3 regions of the Staphylococcus sp. Z5-21 genome follow, and region 2 is predicted to be linked to each of the others. Evidence: predicted binding sites of a transcription regulator. Region 2 holds the regulator's gene; each other region holds the start of a gene.
What was found. Region 2 encodes NrdR, which represses ribonucleotide reductase genes. Its sites were predicted from a motif close to AACACNATATATNGTGTT; they were not measured.

Region 1: a site for NrdR is predicted at 1,839-1,856, ahead of nrdD (anaerobic ribonucleoside-triphosphate reductase). Genes of this name have one in related genera too.
Region 3: a site for NrdR is predicted at 1,450-1,467, ahead of nrdI (class Ib ribonucleoside-diphosphate reductase assembly flavoprotein NrdI). Genes of this name have one in related genera too.

Annotation. Positions count from the first base shown of each region.
Region 1 covers NZ_CP096462.1:161,814-166,432, forward strand. The annotation lists gene M1D64_RS00710 (AEC family transporter) at 336-1,259, shown strand; gene M1D64_RS00715 (antibiotic biosynthesis monooxygenase family protein) at 1,381-1,698, opposite strand; gene nrdD (anaerobic ribonucleoside-triphosphate reductase) at 1,899-3,749, shown strand; gene nrdG (anaerobic ribonucleoside-triphosphate reductase activating protein) at 3,746-4,282, shown strand; gene M1D64_RS00730 (choloylglycine hydrolase family protein) at 4,425-4,619, shown strand, end outside.
Region 2 covers NZ_CP096462.1:1,134,793-1,139,411, forward strand. The annotation lists gene gap (type I glyceraldehyde-3-phosphate dehydrogenase) at 1-1,001, shown strand, start outside; gene nrdR (transcriptional regulator NrdR) at 1,271-1,741, shown strand; gene M1D64_RS05630 (replication initiation and membrane attachment family protein) at 1,741-3,114, shown strand; gene dnaI (primosomal protein DnaI) at 3,111-4,034, shown strand; T-box leader at 4,082-4,296, shown strand; gene thrS (threonine--tRNA ligase) at 4,386-4,619, shown strand, end outside.
Region 3 covers NZ_CP096462.1:2,091,460-2,096,078, reverse strand. The annotation lists gene queF (preQ(1) synthase) at 1-114, opposite strand, end outside; gene M1D64_RS10485 (DMT family transporter) at 128-1,015, opposite strand; gene nrdI (class Ib ribonucleoside-diphosphate reductase assembly flavoprotein NrdI) at 1,742-2,140, shown strand; gene nrdE (class 1b ribonucleoside-diphosphate reductase subunit alpha) at 2,103-4,208, shown strand; gene nrdF (class 1b ribonucleoside-diphosphate reductase subunit beta) at 4,330-4,619, shown strand, end outside.

The DNA of each region.
Region 1 (4,619 bases), 970 kb from region 2:
TACGCAAAAAGGATGATTAGTCTGTAGGAATGGAAAAGTCGTTTTATAGCGTAGTACGATTTTAGGGTTAATTAGGCCGAGACATATAAAGATGTTTCGGTCTTTTTTCTTGTGAACTGAAAAATTATAGCAGTTTAAAAAATTAAGATATGGCATAAGGATGATGTTATTGAGATGCATAAAATGTTTAACGTGAAACATAATGATTTTAAATTAATGGTTAAAGTCAAACGATTAATATTCTGATATGATTAATAGTAATATAGGTTAAATAGCAAAGTTATAAAATGCAACTTCAATCATAAATAACTAAAGCGCAACAAAGGGGGATGCTTATGAGTGAAATGTTATATATACTACAGACTGTACTTTTACCTATTTTTATCATGATATTTTTAGGATACATACTGCAAAAGAAATTTACATTAGATTTAAATACATTGGCCAAACTTAATATCTATGTCTTTGTGCCGGGATTTATTTTTGTGAAATTTTACAAGACGCATTTTGCGTTAAGTTTATTGTTTTACATTATCATTTTCTTCGTAATCTATATGTTTGTACTATTTCTTATTGGTAAGTTATTGTCTATGTTCCGTAAAACGGATAAAGGGGAGACAACAACGCTTACAAACAGTCTGATGTTCTTTAATTCGGGCAACTACGGTGTCCCAGTAAATGATTTAGTTTTCAAAGGTGATCCATTAGCAATGTCTGTTCAAGTTATTGTGTTATCTTTGCAGAACATATTCACGTTTTCTTATGGTGTATTTGCGATTCAATCTTTACATATAGGAAAGTTAAAGGCACTTTTAGGTTATTTTAAAATGCCTGTGTTATATGCATTATTACTAGCAATTATATTAAATTACAATCATATACCTATTCCTGAATTTATTTGGACACCAGCGAATTATGTTGCCGATGCTATGATTGCGATTGCGTTATTAATGCTAGGTGCTCAAATATCTAATATCAAATTTAGTTTGAAGTGGTCCAAATCCTATGCGTATGTTTTTATAAGATTGATTATAGGGCCCTTGATTGCCCTTGTTATTATCAAAATCATGGGGATAGAGGGCATCATAGCTCAAACATTATTCATCGCATCAGCAATGCCAACGTCTGTAAATAGTTCAGTTATCGCACAAGAATATGATAATCATCCTGAATTAGCAGCAGAACTTGTCTTTTTATCTACTTTATTAAGTGCCATTACAGTTGTCATCGTGATATACATGTCTAAAATATTATTTTAATAGGAGCAGCTATATCATGATGTGCTTGCTCATGAAATTAAAAAAAGGTGAATATAAGTGATTAAATTATGATTTTAAGTCACTTATGTTCACCTTTGATTTTATTATATGATTCAAGTATTTAAAATTCTACTACTGTATATTGACGTAATGTCTTTTGAAAAGGTGGCTTGTCAGCTTCATCATTTTTAGATTTTTTATGCATTGCCTTATGCTCTTCAACATGAGAAGGTCTAGCAACCCAATTTTGAAAATCTTTTTTCTCATCCCATTTACTTACAACAACATATTCAACATCATCTGATTTAGATTTTGTCCACACTTCTGATGATTTTAAACCAGCCACATTATGCAACTCGGATTGTGTTTTCTTTACTTTATTATATAGTTGTTGTTCATTTTCCTTGTTAGTCGAAAAAGCAACTTCTGCTACAAACATTACAATCCCTCCTTATAAATTAAATACATATATTATTTTAGCACTAATAAATTTTTCGCTCTAATGAAAATTTCAAAATAAAATTCACAAAGTGTTAATAAACTTTTGACGAATTTGTTAATGTCTATCTTCAGATTTGAAACACAATATATAGTGTTTTATATTTAATGTATATACTATATATAGAAATGAGGGTTAATATGAACAAACTTGAAAAAAATTTAAAGCATCTCATTACGAAAGATCCAACTGTAGTTAATGAAAATGCTAATAAGGATAGTGCTACATTTTCGACTATGAGAGATTTAACAGCAGGTGTAGTGTCTAAGTCGTATGCTTTGGATTATTTATTACCTAAGCATGTCGCTCAAGCCCATGAAGCAGGAGACATTCATTTTCATGATTTAGACTATCATCCATTCCAACCACTCACGAATTGTTGTTTAATTGATGCAGAAAGTATGTTGTCACATGGCTTTCAAATAGGTAATGCGACCGTAACGTCACCGAAATCTATACAGACTGCATCAGCACAATTAGTACAAATTATTGCTAATGTGTCTAGTAGTCAATACGGCGGCTGTACAATAGATCGCGTTGATGAATTGTTGAGTAAATACGCAAAATTTAATGAAATGAAACATCGACAAATTGCAGAAAAATTTGTACATGAGTCAGTCATTGATACATATGTAGATGAGCGAGTAACGCAAGACATTGGGGATGCCATTGAGAGTCTCGAGTATGAAATCAATACGCTATACACTTCGAATGGGCAGACACCTTTTGTTACACTCGGCTTTGGATTAGGAACTGATCGATATAGCCGCAAGATTCAAGAAGCGATATTATCTACTAGAATTAAAGGGTTAGGTAAAGACCGAATTACTGCAATTTTTCCTAAATTAGTTTTTTCAATTAAAAGAGGTGTTAATTTAAATGAGTCAGATCCTAATTATGACATTAAGCAGCTCGCTTTAGAATGTTCAACTAAACGCATGTATCCAGATATATTAAACTATGATAAAACAGTGGAACTATTAGGAGATTTTAAAGCACCTATGGGTTGCCGATCATTTTTACCTGCATGGAAAGATAAAGACGGTCATTATGAGAATAATGGCCGCTGTAATCTAGGTGTGGTAACACTGAATGTACCAAGGATTGCTCTGGAATCAAAAGGTGACATGGAAGCTTTTTGGAAAATATTTCATCAGCGTATGGCCATAATGCACGATGCACTGGTTTATCGAATTGAACGTATTGCACAAGCTACGCCAGAGAATGCACCGATTTTATATCAAAACGGGGCATTTAAACACAGATTAAAAGAAACAGATGACATTATGACATTATTTAAAGGGCAACGTGCAACTTTGTCTATAGGATATATTGGGCTATATGAAGCGGCAACGGTATTTTATGGGCCTCATTGGGAACGTTTATCTAAAGCCAAAGCATTTACATTAGATATATTAAAATCCATGAAAGCATATCAGTTAAAATGGACAGAGCAATACGATATTTGGTTTAGTATCTATAGCACACCAAGTGAATCCTTAACGGATCGTTTTTGTCGACTAGATCGTGAACAATTTGGAGAAATAGCTGATATCACAGATAAAGGTTATTATCAAAATTCATTCCATTATGATGTTAGAAAAGATGTGACGCCTTTTGAGAAAATTGATTTTGAAAAAGATTATCCAGAATATGCGAGTGGTGGTTATATCCATTATTGCGAGTACCCGAAATTAAATCATAATTTAAAGGCATTAGAAGCGGTTTGGGATTATGCTTACGATAAAGTAAGTTATTTAGGCACAAATATCCCAATTGACCATTGCAGAAAATGTGGATTTGACGGAGATTTTAAAACAACTGCAAAAGGCTATCAGTGTCCGCAATGTGGCAATGATGATCCTAAGTCGGTAGATGTGGTTAAACGTACGTGTGGCTATTTAGGCAATCCTGTTCAACGCCCTACGATAGAAGGTCGCCATAAAGAAATGTGCGCGCGCGTTAAACATTTGAAAGATGCATCAGTATGAATATTTTAAAAATAAGACATGGGCAAGGCCATATCGCTAAAATAGAAGCACAAAGCTTTGTAGATGGTGAAGGTGTGCGTTGCAGTCTATATGTTTCAGGTTGCCCATTTGCCTGTGAAAATTGTTATAATAAAGTGGCTCAAAATTTTAAATACGGTGAGCCATTTCATGAAGACACATTAGAAGAAATTATGGCATACTGTGCGCCAAATTATATTTCAGGACTCAGTATCCTTGGTGGCGAACCTTTTTGTAATGTAGATATCACTTTGAAGTGTGCTCAAACTTTTAGAAAACGTTTTGGAAATACCAAATCATTATGGGTATGGACTGGTTTTTTATTTGAATATTTAGAGCGAGATTCAGCAGAAAGAAAGACATTGCTTGAGCTCATTGACGTCTTAGTAGATGGTCCATTTATTAATCATTTATATAGACCTAATTTACCGTATAAAGGCTCAATGAATCAACGCGTGATCGATGTTCAAGCATCATTGCAAAGGCGCAGGGTGTGTGAGTATATCAAAAGTTAATTATAATATACATGATTTGCTCAAAGGCATTAATGTAAGTTAGATGAAATAAGCGTGAATTGGTTGTAAAATAGATATCCAAACAAAACAATTATGAATCATCAAAATATAAGTCATCATAATGTAAAGGAGTAGATAATGTATGTGTACAGGATTTTCATTTTTATCAAAAAGTAAGCAGGCGATACTTGGTCGAACAATGGACTTTGTTTATCACTTAGAGGGTCAACCTGCAGTACAACCACGTCATTTCTATTGGGAATCGCGTGTCGAATATAAAGGTAAAACACAATATGGCTTCATTGGTGCAGGAAGTGACATGGAAGGATTCTTATTT
Region 2 (4,619 bases):
GAATGGGTAGAATAGGTAGAATGGTGTTGAGAATCGCACTAAAAAATAAAGATTTAAATGTAGTTGCGATAAATGCGAGTTACCCACCGGAAACAATTGCACATCTAATAAATTATGATACAACACATGGCGTTTATGATTTTAAAGTAGAGCCAATAGAATCGGGAATTAAAGTTGATGATCACGAAATTCAATTAGTTTCTGATAGAAATCCTGAAAATTTACCATGGAAGCAATTAGATATAGATGTTGCAATAGAAGCAACAGGTAAATTTAACCATGGAGATAAAGCGATAGCACATATTAAAGCTGGTGCTAAAAAAGTATTGTTAACAGGTCCATCTAAGGGTGGAGATGTACAAATGATTGTCAAAGGCGTTAATAATGACCAATTAGATATTGAGAAATATGATATTTTTAGCAACGCTTCATGTACTACAAACTGTATCGGTCCGGTTGCAAAGGTGTTAAATGATCAATTTGGTATCCAAAATGGCTTGATGACAACTGTACATGCCATTACCAATGACCAAAATAATATTGATAATCCACATAAAGATTTAAGACGTGCACGTTCATGTAATGAAAGTATTATTCCAACTTCAACTGGTGCTGCTAAAGCATTGAAAGAAGTATTGCCAGAATTAGAAGGGAAATTACATGGAATGGCTTTACGCGTACCTACAAAAAATGTATCACTCGTTGATTTAGTAGTTGATTTAAATGAAAATGTAACAGCAGCACAAGTGAACGAAGCTTTTGAAGCGAATGATTTACAAGGTGTCATTTCTACCGAAGATGCACCACTCGTTTCAATGGACTTTAACACGAATCCACATTCGGCCATTATCGATACACAAAGTACAATGGTAATAGGAGATAATAAAGTTAAAGTAATTGCATGGTATGACAATGAATGGGGCTATTCTAATAGAGTAGTTGATGTTGCCACACAAATTGGACAATTACTTAAAAACGATGTTGCAGCTGTAGCAAATTAATTTTCAAAAATAGCGATTACAAATTTTAAAAATAATTATCTAAAACGTTTCGTAACATAGTTGTTAATTTATAAACTATATTACGAGGCGTTTTTAATTTTATTATTATTTCTTCGTTAATATTAGCTTTAAAGTTAATAAATCTTAATTATACGGCGTTTCTTTTGAATTATGCTATACGATATAGATATAGTGTAATAGCGAATCTTTTGTGACTTGCATATTTATAGTATAATGTAAGGTAATCAAAAAGAGAGGGTGATAATTCGATGAAATGCCCGAAATGTAATTCGACTCATTCTCGTGTTGTGGACTCTAGACATGCAGATGAAGTTAATGCGATTCGACGTAGAAGAGAATGTGAAGAGTGTGAAACAAGGTTCACTACTTTTGAACATATAGAAAAAAGACCACTCATCGTAGTTAAAAAAGACGGTACACGTGAGCAATTTTTACGAGAAAAAATATTAAATGGTTTAGTTCGTTCATGTGAGAAAAGACCAGTACGATATGAACAATTAGAAGACATTACAAATAATGTCGAATGGAAATTACGTGATGAGGGTCGTGCTGAAATTTCATCAAGAGAAATTGGTGAACATGTTATGAATTTATTGATGCATGTAGATCAAGTATCGTATGTAAGATTTGCATCTGTATACAAGGAATTTAAGGATGTAGACCAGTTACTACAATCTATGCAAGGTATTTTAGCTGAAAATAAACGGAGTGATTCTTAATGGGGTTACAATCCTACGATTATGGTTTGAGACCACATGATAATTTCAATGTTGTTCGTGATTTTAATTTAAATAATAACCATTTAGAAATATTAAATAGATTGTTTACGCCCATGATTGGTATGAATGCGATTGGTTTATATCATTACTTGAATCAATTTGCGGAAGTTGGTTCTGATACTGTTTTAACTCACTATATTATAATGAGTGAATTAAAAATAAATTTGTTGGAATTCAGAAAAGAAATGGATTTGTTAGAAGGTACAGGCCTTGTTAAATCATATGTTAATCACAGTGCGCAACATTCATCGTTTATTTATGATTTGATTCAACCACCTTCTGCGAAACAATTTTTTAACGACCCTATGTTATCTGTTTATTTATATAGTGAGGTAAGTAAACAACGTTATCAACAACTCAAACGGCATTTCGAGAGTGATCAGCGTATTGATTATTGTCAATATCAAGATGTGACTCGTACGTTCACTGATGTATTTAAAGTGCCAAATAAAACGGTGGAAAATGATGGTATAGAAATAAAAGAAACAGCATATACTGGTTTAAACTTAAGTCAAGTTCAGTTTGATTTTGAGACACTTTACGATTTATTACAAAGCCATTTTATAAGTACAAAAATAATTGATAAAGATGCTAAAATATTAATCACACAAATTGCTACATTATATGGATTGACACCTGAAGCAATGAAACGCATCATATTAAAATCCATCACAAGTGCACAAGAATTGTCATTTGAAGAATTGCGTAAACATGCAAGAACGTATTATTTAATGGAGCATGAACAACAATTGCCTACACTAAACGTTAAAACAGAAGCGGATAGTGAAACTAAACTAGAGAATCAACCAGTGGAAACTGAAAGTGAAAATGATAGTTGGCTTAAACAATTGGAGGAAACAAGTCCTATTGATATGCTTGCATCATGGTCAGAGTCTGAACCAACTACCCAACAAAAATATATGATTGAAGAACTGATTGAACGTGAACATTTATCATTTGGCGTTATTAATATTCTATTGCAGTTTGTAATGTTAAAAGAAGATATGAAGCTGCCTAAATCCTATATATTTGAGATTGCATCTAATTGGAAGAAAAAAGGCATTAAAACAGCAGAACAAGCATATCAATACGCCGTGAAAGTAAATCAGCCTAAGAAAGAAAACCAATCTAATAAACGTAATTATAAACAGAAACAATTAGCTTCCAGAGAAATGACACCAAAATGGTTAGAAGAACGCGACAATAAGCAATCGAATGAACCATCCAAAGATGAAGATGATGAGAAATTAAAAAAAGATAGAGAACAATTTCTTAATCAATTAAAAAATAGATGGAAGGAGGACAATAAATGAAATCTTTCAACCATATTATGGGTGAATCAAATGATTTATCAAAACGCATCGAAAAAATCAAAAAAGATGTCGTCAATGATCCAGACGTCAAACAATTTTTAGAGAAACATAAGTCCGAATTGACCAATGCAATGATTGATGAAGATTTAAATATTTTGCAAGAATATAAAGACCAAGAAAAGCATTATGATGGTCATGCTTATAAAGATTGTCCCAATTTTGTTAAAGGACACATACCTGAATTGTACATTGAAAATAATCATATAAAGATTCGCTATTTACCTTGTCCTTGCAAAATCAAGCATGATGAAGAAAAGTTTAATGCACATTTGATTACATCCCATCACATGCAACGCGACACACTAGATGCTAAGTTGGAAGATATTTATATGGACAGAAGAGATAGATTAGATGTTGCTATGGCTGCAAACCAAATCTGCGACAAAATTACAAATCACGAATCGCAAGTGAAAGGTTTATATCTACACGGGCCATTTGGAACGGGGAAATCTTTTATATTAGGTGCTATAGCGAATCAATTGAAAACTGAAAAAATACCATCGACCATTGTTTATTTACCAGAGTTTATTCGTTCGTTAAAAGGCGGATTTAAAGACGGTAGTTTTGAGTCTAAACTTCAAAGAGTCAGAGAAGCGAATATACTCATGTTGGATGATATTGGTGCTGAAGAAATTACACCATGGGCAAGAGACGAAGTCATTGGCCCGCTCTTACATTATAGAATGGTTCAAGAACTGCCAACTTTCTTCAGTTCAAATTTAAGTTTCGAAGAATTAGAATATCATCTTTCAGTTACGAGAGACGGCACTGAAAAGACAAAAGCTGCCAGAATTATGGAGCGAATTAAAACACTTTCTATACCGTATTATCTAGAAGGAAAAAATTACCGGAATGATTGAAATTTGAAATAAATGTTGTATAATATAATTAAATCTAAATCTTACGAAATAATACGGAGACAAGATGAATAAATGGATACCTCACAGAGAACCAATGTTTGTTGAGAATTGGTAGGTATATTTATTGATTACTACTTCGTCAATGATGTTGTAATAAACATCCGGCTCAAGACCGTTATCTTATGTAGAGTGAAGTTATTATGCAATATTTTTGTTGAATAACTTTAATTTAGGGTGGTACCACGAAGACCTCGTCCCTTTTTTGGGATGAGGTCTTTTTGTGTTTTTGAGTAGTAACATAGGGTGATTCGTAAAGGTTTAAGAGCTTGAAAAAAATAGGAGGAATGTGACATGGATCAAATTAAAATTAAATTTCCAGACGGTAATACAAAGGAATTTGACAAAGGAACAACAACTGAAGATATCGCACAATCCATCAGCCCAGGATTAAGAAAAAAAGCTGTGGCAGGTAAGTTGAATGGACAATTAATTGATTTAACTAGACCTATTGAAAGTGATGGAGATATTGAAATCGTGACACCTGGTTCAGATGAAGCGTTGGAAGTTTTACGTCATTCTACAGCA
Region 3 (4,619 bases), 960 kb from region 2:
CTTATTATCAAACGACTCTAAAACGTCAGGTCTATAATCAAAATCGTATTTGTTATTTTGATTACCGAGTAATGTAATATCTTCTAATTCTTCTTTATTACGTCCTTCTGTCATGGTAAAGCACTCCTTATGTTTTTGGTTTTTGTTCTTCTTTTTGAATTGATAGCGGTTGGCGTCTTGCTTTTTCAAACATGTAGTAGCTTGAAGCTATGATAATGACATAACCCAAGATTGCATAGAAATCTGGTGATTCTCCGAATAATATAAAACCGAAGAATGCAGTAAATATAATCGATGCATAAGTGAATATCGAAATGTCTTTAGCTGGAGCGTAACTATAGGCTAGTGTAATACCAATTTGACCAGCAGCTGCTGCGAGCCCAGCTCCAATTAAATAAATAACCTGCATCATACTCATGGGTTCGAATGTGAAGATCGTAAATGGAATCAATACTACAATAGAAAAGAATGAAAAATAAAATACAATTGTATAGGGTGCTTCGCGAGTGCTCAATGCACGTACACACGTATATGCACTTGCAGCAAAAATACCAGAGAATAAACCGCCAATAGCAGGAATCATAGAGGATGAGAATTCTGGTTTAACCACGAATAACATACCGAATATTGCAATGACCATCGCTATAATTTGATAGTTACGAACTTTTTCATTTAGAAATATCAAACTCAGCAAAATAGTCCAAAAAGGATTGAGTTTCATTAGCGTATCAGCGTCACTTAATATCATATGGTCTATCGCATAGATATTTAATAAAACACCGATTAGACCTAAAGTCGAACGTGAAATTAAAAGTGGCTGACTGCTAAGTTTACCAAATAGGGGTTGCTTATATTTATAAATGAAATATAAAGGGATAAACATAGCTACTAAATTTCGAGCGAGTGACTTTTGAAACACCGGCAAATCACCAGCTAATCTGAAGAAAACAGACATAAAGCTAAAGCCAATTGCTGAAACTAGGATAGCAATGATCCCTTTAACTTTAGGATTCATATGTATCGCCTCGATTATTTTAATTTTTAACGTATTCATATTAGCATAATTATATAGATTATGTATATATACTTGAAAGTAAAAGGGAAATGAGGTAACATAAAAATACGAACAAACGTTCTGTATTGGTTCAATGAAATTCAAGACATATTTCAAAGTATTTTATTGCTTAGATAATTTCAATTGTGAGCAATTTAGCATTAGATGATAAGCTGAGTGACGCTATATCAATAGTTACAAGGTTTTAGAAAAAAGCAACTAAAATAGCTTTAAATTCCGAAAAAAATTTTTTATAAATAGAAAAGTACGAGTTAACGTTGAATTGGTGCCATTTCTGTTTCGAATTCAAACTTTTGTCAAAAACAAAGCCCTTTAAATAACTTTCTGAGTTATGTATAATGAAACACATAATATAGTATTTGTGACCAGGACAAAACACAATATATTGTGTTTTGGGACGTAGTCAATTTATTTATAATAAATCAAATTTTAAGTAAAATCACACTATTTTGGACGTTTAATCATGACAAATCAAGCATTAATGCTTAATTATTGAGTTTTTACATAATCACATATAGTTAAAAGAAATCACTATATATTGTGGTTACCCAATAAGTGCGCTACGGTTACTTATAATACATTTAAAATATAAATACGATGAAAGTACTATTTAATAACGTCAAAGTGAACTTAATAACATACTAGTATTAGAAAGAAGGTGATCCAATGAAGGTTGTTTATTTTTCATTCTCTGGTAATGTACGTAGATTTATTAAAAAAGCAGAAATTACTAACACTATGGAAATTACTCAAAATAATTGTACTGAGAAGATTGAAGAACCATTCATCTTGGTCACTGGAACGATAGGTTTTGGAGAAGTACCACAACCAGTTCAGTCATTTTTAGATATAAATCATGATTTACTAAGAGGCGTTGCAGCTAGTGGAAACCGCAATTGGGGACAAAACTTTGCGAAAGCTGGACGATCTATCTCGGAAAAATATCAAGTTCCTTTACTAATGAAATTTGAAGTTCAAGGTACACAAAATGATATTAGCGAATTTAAAGATAAGGTGGGACAGTTCAATGAAGATTATGGACGAGAAGAAATACAATCATATTGAGTTAAATAACGAAGTAACGAAACGTAAAGATAATGGCTTTTTTAATTTAGAAAAAGATCAAGAGGCGCTTGAAGTTTATTTAGAAGAAATTCAGGATAAAACAATTTATTTCGACACTGAAATTGAGCGTTTGCGCTATCTCGTTGATAATGACTTTTATTTTGATTTGTTTGCAAAATATTCAGAAGCTGATTTACAAGAAATTACAGATTATGCTAAAAGTATTCCGTTTAAATTTGCAAGTTACATGTCAGCAAGTAAATTCTTTAAAGATTACGCACTTAAAACAAACGATAAAAGTCAATATCTAGAAGATTATAAGCAACACGTAGCGATTGTTGCACTTTATTTAGCTAATGGCCATAAAGCGACTGCCAAACAATTTATTTCAGCAATGGTGGAACAACGATATCAACCAGCGACACCAACATTCTTAAATGCTGGCCGTGCACGTCGTGGAGAATTAGTATCTTGTTTCTTGCTAGAAGCGGATGATAGTTTAAACTCTATTAATTTTATTGATTCGACTGCAAAGCAATTAAGTAAAATTGGCGGCGGTGTAGCCATTAATCTTTCTAAACTACGTGCGCGTGGAGAAGCAATCAAAGGAATTAAAGGTGTAGCGAAAGGCGTGCTACCTGTTGCAAAATCTCTTGAAGGTGGCTTTAGTTATGCAGATCAATTAGGTCAAAGACCTGGTGCAGGTGCTGTTTATTTAAATATTTTCCATTATGATGTGGAAGAGTTTTTAGATACGAAAAAAGTGAACGCCGATGAAGATTTACGTTTATCAACGATTTCAACTGGTTTAATTGTGCCATCTAAATTCTTTGATTTAGCAAAAGAAGGAAAAGATTTCCATATGTTTGCACCGCATACCATTTATAAAGAATACGGTGTAACGTTAGATGACATTAATTTAGATGAATACTATGATGAACTTGTTGCAAATCCTAATATTGATAAAAAGAAAAAAGATGCACGTGAAATGTTAAATACGATTGCACAAACACAATTGCAATCTGGTTATCCTTATTTAATGTTCAAAGATAATGCAAATAAGGTACATGCTAACTCAGACATTGGCCAAATTAAAATGAGTAATTTATGTACTGAAATTTTCCAATTACAAGAAACGTCTATCATTAACGATTACGGTACAGAAGATGAAATTAAACGTGACATTTCATGTAACCTAGGTTCTTTAAACATCGTTAATGTTATGGAATCAGGCAAGTTTAAAGATTCAGTTCATACAGGTATGGATGCATTGACAGTAGTGAGTGATGAAGCAGATATTCAAAATGCGCCAGGCGTTAGGAAAGCCAATAGAGAGTTACATTCTGTAGGTTTAGGTGTAATGAATTTACACGGTTATCTAGCTAAAAATAAAATTGGTTATGAATCAGAAGAAGCTAAAGACTTTGCCAATATTTTCTTTATGATGTTGAATTATTATTCTATAGAACGCTCTATGGAAATCGCTAAAGAAAGACAAGAAGTATACAAAGATTTTGAACAATCAGACTATGCTAATGGTAAGTATTTTGAATTTTACACTTCACAAACATTTGAACCTAAATATGAAAAAGTACGCAAATTATTTGATGGTTTAGAAATTCCGACACCAGAAGATTGGAAAGCACTGCAAGAGCAAGTGGAAACAAACGGTCTTTTCCATGCATATCGCTTAGCGATTGCACCGACACAAAGTATTTCATATGTCCAAAATGCTACGAGTTCTGTAATGCCAATCGTTGATCAAATCGAACGTCGTACGTATGGTAATGCGGAAACATTCTATCCAATGCCATTCCTATCACCAGAAACAATGTGGTATTACAAGTCAGCATTTAATACGGATCAAATGAAATTAATTGATTTAATCTCAACGATTCAAACGCATATTGACCAGGGTATCTCTACAATTCTTTATGTTAATTCTGAAATTTCTACGCGTGAATTATCAAGATTATATGTATATGCGCATCATAAAGGTCTAAAATCTTTATACTATACACGTAATAAATTATTAAGTGTAGAAGAGTGTACAAGTTGTTCAATTTAATAAATGAAATGTAAACGTGCAAAGTGAACAGCGGTGTTATGAGGCAGCCTTATCCAATGGTTAGATTAGGCTGCATATCACTGCTTAATTAAATATTTACTGGATAGGGGACGATAACTAAATGAAAGCAGTCAATTGGAATACGCAAGAAGACATGACGAATATGTTTTGGCGACAAAATATTTCACAGATGTGGGTAGAAACTGAATTTAAAGTATCTAAAGATATTGCAAGCTGGAAAACATTAACAGATCCTGAAAAAGAGGCTTTTAAAAAAGCATTAGCTGGTTTAACAGGATTAGATACACATCAAGCTGACGATGGCATGCCATTGATTATGTTACATACTACGGATTTAAGAAAAAAAGCCGTTTATTCATTTATGGCAATGATGGAACAAATCCATGCTAA